Regions from separate parts of the Streptomyces sp. NPDC050534 genome, predicted to be linked through region 1. Evidence: riboswitches for the same ligand, from Rfam matches in the RefSeq annotation. Region 1 holds a riboswitch; the other holds the start of a gene.
What was found. A riboswitch is a leader RNA that binds a small molecule or an ion and turns the genes downstream of it on or off. The one in region 1 is predicted to bind cyclic di-AMP.
Positions count from the first base shown of each region.

Region 2: linked by a shared signal. The riboswitch ahead of ACIBN2_RS10540 (peptidoglycan DD-metalloendopeptidase family protein) and the one ahead of ACIBN2_RS41895 (M23 family metallopeptidase) in region 1 are both predicted to bind cyclic di-AMP.

Region 1 is NZ_JBITHF010000019.1:20,569-25,015, forward strand. Features, by position in the region: partial or broken gene ACIBN2_RS41890 (aldo/keto reductase) at 1-773, opposite strand, end outside; gene ACIBN2_RS41895 (M23 family metallopeptidase) at 928-1,953, opposite strand; cyclic di-AMP (ydaO/yuaA leader) riboswitch at 1,965-2,123, opposite strand; tRNA gene ACIBN2_RS41900 (tRNA-Met) at 2,429-2,502, opposite strand; gene ACIBN2_RS41905 (dihydrofolate reductase family protein) at 2,553-3,686, opposite strand; gene ACIBN2_RS41910 (MarR family winged helix-turn-helix transcriptional regulator) at 3,753-4,268, shown strand; gene ribA (GTP cyclohydrolase II) at 4,374-4,447, shown strand, end outside.
Region 2 is NZ_JBITHF010000002.1:1,060,214-1,064,660, forward strand. Features, by position in the region: gene ACIBN2_RS10535 (alpha-galactosidase) at 1-1,074, shown strand, start outside; cyclic di-AMP (ydaO/yuaA leader) riboswitch at 1,379-1,537, shown strand; gene ACIBN2_RS10540 (peptidoglycan DD-metalloendopeptidase family protein) at 1,542-2,477, shown strand; gene ACIBN2_RS10545 (SGNH/GDSL hydrolase family protein) at 2,748-3,533, shown strand; gene ACIBN2_RS10550 (TetR/AcrR family transcriptional regulator) at 3,588-4,208, opposite strand; gene ACIBN2_RS10555 (hypothetical protein) at 4,254-4,447, opposite strand, start outside.

The DNA.
Region 1 (4,447 bases):
CCCCCGCTCGCTCTCCAGGTACTGCGCCACCCGGCCCGCACGCGCGCTGTCGACCGTCGTGCCGGGCCGGTACTTGCCGGTGAGGAAGCCGGCGGCGAGGGCGAAGTACGGGACTGCCGCGAGGCCGTAGCGCGCGGCCACGTCCTGGAGCTCGCCCTCGTAGGTGTCGCGTGAGACCAGGTTGTAGTGCGGCTGCAGCGCCACGTACTTGGCCAGGCCCTCACGGTCGGAGAAGTCGAGGGACGCGCGCAGCCGCTCGGCCGAGATGTTGGACGCCGCGATGTGCCGCACCTTGCCCGCCCGCACCAGCTCGTCGAGCGCGCCGATGATCTCCTCGACCGGCACCTCCGGCTTGTCGAAGTGCGTGTAGTAGAGGTCGATCTCGGTGCCCAGGCGGCGCAGGGAGGCGTCCGCGGCGGCCTTGATGTTGGCGGCCGTCAGGCCCGGGAACTCGGGGTGCTGGCTGACCTTGGTCGCGATGACCACGTCGTCGCGGTTGCCGCGCGACCTGACCCTCCCCCACTCTCGGCTTCGCTCGAGCGGGGGGACCCCCATCCGATGATCGTCTCGGACTCGCCGCCCTGGTGGCCGTCGACCCACGACGAGTAGGAGTCGGCGGTGTCGAGGAAGTTGCCGCCCGCGGCCGCGTAGGCGTCGAGCACGGCGAAGGACGTGGCCTCGTCGGCGGTCCAGCCGAAGACGTTGCCGCCGAGGCAGAGCGGGAAGACCTCCAGGCCGGAGGAGCCGAGCGTGCGCAGAGAAGGGGACGTCATGCCGTACGTCAACGAATGCGCCGGAGCGGCCCATTCCGCCGATGCCGCAAAGATCACGTAAACACAGAGCGTGTGGCCGGCGGACGCGCATACGTCCGCCGGCGGCCCCGACGTCGGGGGGAAGCCGCCGGGACCACCGGGGTCCGGGCGTGGATCAGGGGTTGAGGCCCTTGCCGCGCAGCCACGTCATCGGGTCGATGCCCTCGGCCTGGCCGTTCGGGTGGACCTCGAGGTGCAGGTGCGGCCCGGTCACGTTGCCCGTGGCGCCGATCCGGCCGATGACCTCGCCCGTGCTGACCTTCTGGCCCACGCTCACGTTGATCGACGACTGGTGGCAGAACCACAGCTCCGTGCCGTCGTCGAGCGTCATGATCGTGCGGTAGCCGTAGGCTCCGGCCCAGCCGGCCTCGGTGACCGTGCCGCTGTGGACGGCCTTGATGGGCGTACCCGTGGGGGCGGCGAAGTCGAGGCCCGTGTGGTAACCGGAGGACCACATGGAGCCGGGCTGCCCGAAGGTGCCGGTGATCGTGTAGGACACGACCGGAAGCTTGTACTGCTTGGCCAGCTCGGCCAGGCGCGCCGCCTCGGCCGCCTTCTTGGCCTCCGCCTCGGCCTTCTCCTTGGCGGCGGCGGCCTTGGCCGCGGCCTCCTTCTCCGCCTTGGCGGCGGCGTCGCCGGCCTGCTTGGCGATGGCCGCCTCGGTGACGGACTGGACCTTGCTGTCGACCTGGACCTGCTGGCTCTCGGCCTGCGCCATGATGCGGTCGCGCAGCGCCTGACCGGCGTCCCTGGCGCCCTGCCCGGCGTCCTTGGTGGTCACCCCGACGGAGCTGAGCGCGGTGGCCGAGCCCTTGGGCGTCTCGGCGGAGCCGCCGAACATGTGGCCCACGGAGGCCAGGTCGGGCATGGAGATGGACACCGGCGGCTTGCCGGTGTTGGCGCTGGCCATGCCGCCCGCGCCGACGGCGGCTATGACGCCGACGCCGAGGACCGTGGAGCTGCGGGCGAGTCCACCGCCGCGCTGCTTGGCGACACGGTGCCGGCCGCGGACCGGCTGGAGGGACTCCTCGGTGGGGTTCCACTCCTCCCACGGACCCTCGTCGGAACGGGGGGCGGGGAAGCCGAATGGCTCGGTGCTCGGCACGAACGGTGCTGCCGGGGCAGGCGGGTTGGACGCCACGTGGGCGCGCTCCTTTCCTTCCTTCACGCCTACCGGGTTAGCTGACGGGTTCGGAGCAGGAAGGTCTCCTACGCGCGTATACCAGCCGTGCCTCCACGGCTGGCATCCAAGCGATTCACCCCTGGGTGGTGGTTCCCCGGTTCCCTTGCGGGATTCGGCAGTGCGCACGGAGCCGCCTCTTGTGACGGCTGGGACGACCGCGCTGCGTTATCGAACGTTAATAGACCCGGGGTGCCGATTCCAAGCTGTTCTGCTTGATCATTAATGCTTCTTGGCCTGGACGTACGGGCCAAGAGAGACGAAAAACGGGCGAGTTGACCTCACCTCGGATTCCCCACCGGTTCTGACGGTGCGTCAGTTGTTATGCGGAAAGCGGTCGCCCGGTCACCACTTGTGACAGGACCCGGTGAGACATCCGGGGCGGAAAACACTCAGGGCCGGAATCCGTTTCCGGATTCCGGCCCTGAGCCTTGAGTAGCGGGGACAGGATTTGAACCTGCGACCTCTGGGTTATGAGCCCAGCGAGCTACCGAGCTGCTCCACCCCGCGTCGTTGTGTGACCAGCATACGCCATCCGCGGGGCCTCCGACGCCACGTGCTCAGAAGCCCGGCAGATGGCGGTTCGGCGCCTTGGCCTGCTCCTCGTGTTCCTCCAGTACGACCACCTCGACACCCCGGGCCGCCAGCAGGCCGCTGCCGTCCGCGCCCGCGACGAAGGTGTCGGGCTCCCGCCAGGCCGTGACCACCCGCCGTACGCCCGCGTCGAGGATCAGCCGGGCGCACGGCTTCGGCCGGGACGCGCGGCGGGTGCAGGGCTCCAGGCTGCTGTAGACCGTGGCCGACGCCAGCCTCGGATCGGCCGGGCCGAGCTTGGCCAGGGCCGCCTCCTCGGCGTGCACGACGGGGTCGCCGCCCTCACGCGAGTGACCGCGGGCGAGCTCCGTGCCGTCGGCGGCGACGATCACCGCGCCCACGCTGAAGGCCGTGCGGGAGGGCGGGCACAGGGCCGCCAGCTCGCAGGCGAGGGCCAGCCAGTGGTGATCGGCGGCGGTGGGCAGCGGGCCGGTGCCGGGGGCGGTGGGCTCGTAGCGCATCAGGACGACGTCCTCGATCCGCCGGGTCTCCGTCAGGCGAAGGCGGCCGCCCTGGTAGCCGCCGGGGCCGAAGAGGCGGGGTGCGTCCGGGTCACCCACGAAGACAGGGGCGAGGACGAGCTGGAGTTCGTCGGCGAGGCCCTGCTGGAGCAGCTGGGTGTGGATCGTGCCGCCGCCCTCGACCATCAGGCGCCGTACGCCGCGTTCGTCGTGCAGATGCGCGAGGAGCGTGCGCCAGTCGAGGTCGGGGCCGAGCGCGACGACGTCGGCGGCGAGGCCGAGCGCTCGGGCCCGCTCGGCGCCCTTGTCGGTCGTACAGAGCAGCTTGTCGCCGCCGGTGTGCCAGAACCTGGCGTCCGGGTCCAGATCGCCGGAGCCGCTGACGGTGACCTTGAGGGGGTACTCGGGCTGCCCCGCCGCGATCCGGGCGGCCCTGCGCCCGGGCGAGTTGACCAGCAGCCGCGGGTTGTCGGCGCGGATGGTGCCGGCGCCGACGAGGATCGCGTCGACCGACGCCCGCACCTCGTCCACACGGTCGAAGTCGGCGGGGCCGGAGAGCAGGAGGCGTTCGGGGCCGGTGTCGTCGAGGTAGCCGTCGAGGGAGACGGCGGCGGACAGCAGGACGTGGGGGTACGGCATCGGACGCGCTCACTCTCGGCGGTGGGCAGGCTTGGTTAAAGTTTGAAACAAACTTACACTGCACTCATGACGACTCGCTGGCTCACGGAGAAGGAGCAGCGCGCCTGGCGCGCGTACATCGCGGCGACGCACCTCCTGGAGGACGCGATCGACCGGCAGCTCCAGCAGGACGCCGGCATGCCGCATCTGTACTACTCCATCCTGGCCAACCTCTCCGAGGCCCCTGAGCGCAGCCTGCGCATGACCGACCTGGCTGCGAAGACGAAGATCACCCGGAGCCGGCTGACGTACGCCGTGACCCGGCTGGAGAAGGACGGCCTGATCCGTCGCGAGGACTGCCAGTGGGACAAACGCAGCAGCTTCGCCACGCTGACGGACGAGGGGATGGCCGTGCTGGAGCGGACGGCGCCGGGACATGTGGAGACCGTACGCTCCCTGCTCTTCGACCGGCTGACCCCGAAGCAGGTCGAACAGCTGGAGGAGATCTTCTCGGGGATCGCGGAGGCCATGGAGGACGACGAGGAGCGCCCCACCTCGGAGGACGTCCCGTGGCGCCGCCGCTCCTCCGGTCCTTGTTCGTGACCCTCGCCGCAAATCTGTTGCTTCAAATTTAAAGCAGGGGTAGTGTCCTGCTCCGTAGATCTGCTTCAAATCTGAAGCATGCCGACCGGACCCGGGAGACCCCGTATGCCCGACTTCCCCGCCGCCACGACGCGCGCCCGTGTCCGGGTACCGCTGCGCTTCCAGGACGGCTACAGCGT
Region 2 (4,447 bases), on a different contig from region 1:
GACGGCTGGTTCGGCAGGCGCACCAGCGACCGGGCCGGACTCGGCGACTGGACCCCCAACCCGGACCGCTTCCCGAAGGGGCTGACGCCCCTCGCGGAGTATGTGCACGCCCTCGGCATGCAGTTCGGCATCTGGGTCGAGCCCGAGATGGTCAACCCGGACAGCGACCTGTACCGCGAGCACCCCGACTGGGTCCAGTTCCAACCGGGACGAAAGCGGACGGAACTCCGTAACCAGCTCGTGCTGAACCTGGCGCGTGAGGACGTCCAGGAGTACCTGTGGCAGCAGCTCGACGCGCTGCTGTCCAGCGCCCCGATCGACTACGTGAAGTGGGACTTCAATCGCTGCTTCACCGACGCGGGCTGGCCCGGCGAGCCCTATCCGCAGCGACTGTGGACCGACCATGTGCACGCCCTGTACGCGCTGTTGGACCGGTTGCGTGCGGCCCACCCCGGTGTCGCCTTCGAGTCGTGCTCGGGCGGCGGCGGCCGCATCGACCTCGGGATCATGAGCCGTACGGACCAGGTGTGGACCTCCGACAACACCGACCCGCTCGACCGGCTCGCCGTCCAGCACGGCTTCAGCCAGCTCCACCCCGCGCGCGTGATGGCCGCCTGGGTCACCGACAGCCCCAACACCCAGCTCAACGGCCGCGTCAGCTCGCTGCGCTTCCGGTTCGTCAGCTCCATGGCCGGCGTGCTCGGGGTCGGCGGCGACCTCACCCGCTGGAGCGAGGAGGAGCTGGCCGAGGCGGGGGAGTGGGTGGCCCTCTACAAGGAGATCCGGCCTCTGGTGCAGCACGGCGACCTCTACCGGCTGCGTCCGCCGGCGGGCGGCCTGAGCGCCGTGCAGTACGTGCACGGGGGTGACGCGGTCGTCCTCGCCTGGCTCCAGGCGCAGAGCTACGGCGAACCCGTGCCCGCGCTGCGCCTGAAGGGCCTCGACCCGGCAGCCTCGTACGAATGCCTCGAAACGGGCGAAATCCACGGAGGCGCCGTACTCCTGCACCACGGACTGCGCACCGGACTGCGGGGCGATCTCGACGCGGCGGTCTTCCGTCTGCGCCGCATGTGAGCGAGTTGTCCGTATTGGGGTATTGGTGTAACTCGCTCCGGAATAAGGGCTCCTGGCGGGAAGGTGCGTGAGGAGCGTCATATCCGTGACCGAACGTGGTCCGTCATGTTCACGTAATTCGCATGCTTCACAAGGGAATTCGACCGGGAAGACGCACCCTTAATCCACGCAGGGTCACCACTGTTTCCCATTAAGGATCAACAGAAACGCTTTCACGGGGAACCGTCACTTGTCCCTTTGCGTCCTCGTCGCTTACGTTCGCCACCGATCCGGACGGACGCCCAATCCTGCCGCCGCCCGGTGCCCGCACAACTCACCCGTGAACGGCAGGAGCGGGGGACCCACAGGTATGACCGCCTGTTCCGGTTCCCGGAACGGCTTGGGGTAAAGCCGCGTCAAACGCGCGGCCGGGCATCTCCAGCCCGCACCCGACAGCTCACCTCGTAGGCGCCGGAGAGGAATTCGTCATGCCCGCGAAGGGTAAGCACCGCCGTCCGAAGTCCCTGCGCTTCACCCGCACCATCGCCGTCGCCGGTACCGGTGGCGCCGCACTCGCGCTCCCGCTGATGGGTGCCACCGGCGCCCACGCCGCCACCGCGGACTCCGTTTCCCAGTCGGTTTCGCAAAAGGCCGTCCAGTCCCTTCCGGGTGCCGAGAAGAAGGCCACCGAGAAGAAGAGTGCCGGGAATCACAACGGCGTTCGGACCTATGCGGTACGAGCCGGCGACTATCTCTCGAAGATCGCCAATGAGCAGCACGTGGCCGGTGGCTGGAAGAAGGTCTACTCGGACAACCGCCAGGCCGTCGGCGACGACCCGTCGCTGATCCACCCGGGCCTGAAGCTCACGCTCGGCAAGAAGGCCGCGCCGGACGCCACCAAGTCCTCGGCCGCCCCGAAGGCCTCGGCCAAGAAGTCGGCCGTCAAGAAGTCGACGGTGAAGAAGTCGACGGTGAAGAAGACCACCGCTACGCAGGCTTCCGAGACCACCGGCAGCGGCTTCACCCTCCCGGTGAACAGCTCCTCCATCGGCACCGGCTACAAGGTGGCCGGCAGCATGTGGTCCAGCGGCTACCACACCGGCGTCGACTTCGTCGTCCCGACCGGCACCACCGTCAAGGCGGTCGGCACGGGCACGGTCGTCTCCGCCGGCTGGGGCGGCGCGTACGGCAACCAGGTCGTCGTCAGGCTCGCCGACGGCTACTACGCCCAGTACGGCCACCTGTCGCAGATATCCGTCTCGGCCGGCCAGGCCGTCACGGCGGGCCAGCAGCTCGGCCTCTCCGGCGCCACCGGCAACGTGACCGGCCCGCACCTGCACTTCGAGATCCGCACCACGCCGAACTACGGCTCCGACGTGGACCCGGTCTCCTACCTCCGCTCGAAGGGCGTCACCGTCGGCTGAACCCCCTCGCGCCAACCTGCCTGACACGCCACCGAAGGCCGGACCCTCGATCCCCGGGTCCGGCCTTCGGTATGTCCACGCACAAGTACGGCAGTTGAGACGGCAACAGCGCCGGACAGGTGGTTATTCCGAGCTTGGCGAACACTTTAGAAGTGTCTTATCTCACCGCCCGTCAACCCCTTCTGACGCTTTCTTACGGTCGCGTAGGTCACATTCCAAGGTGGATCATCGGTCGATGTGGCAGACGATTCGAAGAGTGACAGCAGAGCAGTGATCGGGTCGTACGTTGCGGTGGGGGACAGCTTCACCGAGGGCGTCGGCGACCCCGGCCCCGACGGGGCGTTCGTCGGCTGGGCCGACCGTTTCGCGGTGCTCCTTGCGGACCGCCGACCCGAGGGCGACTTCGGCTACACGAACCTGGCGGTGCGCGGGAAGCTGCTCGACCAGATCGTGGCGGACCAGGTGCCCCAGGCGATCGCCCTGAAGCCGGACCTGGTCTCCTTCTGCGCGGGCGGCAACGACATCATCCGGCCAGGCACCGACCCCGACGAGGTCGCCGAGCGCTTCGAGCGGGCCGTCGTCCGGCTCACCGAGGTCGCAGGAACCGTCATGGTGACGACCGGGTTCGACACCCGGGGCGTCCCCGTGCTCAAGCACCTGCGCGGCAAGATCGCCACCTACAACGGCCATGTCCGGGCCATCGCGGACCGCTACGGCTGTCCGGTGCTCGACCTGTGGTCCCTGAAGACCGTGCAGGACCGCCGGGCCTGGGACGGCGACCGGCTCCACCTCTCGGCCGAGGGGCACACGCGCGTGGCGCTGCGCGCCGGGCAGGTCCTCGGTCTTCCGGTCCCGGCCGACCCGGACCAGCCCTGGCCGCCGCTCCCGCACCGCGGCACCCTCGAGATCCGGCGGGACGACGTGCACTGGGCGCGCGAGTACCTGGTGCCCTGGATCGGCCGCCGGCTGCGCGGCGAGTCCTCCGGGGACCACGTCACCGCCAAGGGCACGCTGTCGCCGGACGACATCAAGATGCGGATCTCCAAGGTGGCTTGAGACCGCCCGGGTCCCGCACGAAGCACGGTGTGAGCCCCCGCCCCGAGCGGGGGCTCAGCGCTCGGACGCGGTCAACGCCTTGCGCTCCAGGCCCAGTTCGCGCGCCAGGGCATCGTCCACCCACTCCTGCGCCCGCGTGCGGGAGACCGCACCGGCGTACGACGTCATCTGCACGGCCAGCCCGTCGAGCAGGGCCGTCAGGCGCAGAGCCGCGCCGTGCGGGTCCGGGCAGCGGAACTCGCCCGCGGCGACGCCCTCGGCGATCACCTCGGCAAGCGCGGCCTTCCACTGCTTGTCGAGATCGCGCGTGACGTCCTGCAGTGCGGTCTCGCGCAGCGCCGCCGCCCAGCCCTCGATCCACAGCCGCCAGCCCTTGGCCTGGCCCGTCGGCGCGTACCAGCGCACCGCCGAGCGCAGCCGCCGCAGCGCCGTGGTCCGGCGGCCGAGCAGTTTGCGCAGCTGGGCGAGGTCGTCCTCGGCCGCGAACGTGAACGCGGCGGCGACCAGCTTCTCCTTCGTCGAGAAGTGGTACAGCACCAGCGCGTTGCTGACGCCGAGTGCGGAGGCCACGTCGGCGATCCTGACCGCCGCCACGCCCCGCGCCTCGATCTGCTCGATGGCTGCCCGCAGCAGCTCCTCACGCCGCTCGGCCACGCTCAACCGCACTCTCGCCACGCGGTCACCCTATTCCGTTACCGCGTGCGGCGCCGGGCCTGACCGTCACTTGGCGAGTTCGACCGGGTACAGATCGGTCCGTGCGACCGCCGCGTCGCGCTCGGCGGCCAGTGCGGTGCGCCGCGCGTCGGCCATGTAGCCGTCGTAGCCGGCCTGCGAGGCGAACTCGATGAGCTGGATCTCGTCCGGCCGGCCGTCGGCCCCGTCGGCCCGGGCGCGCCGCACCAGCCGGCCGTCGT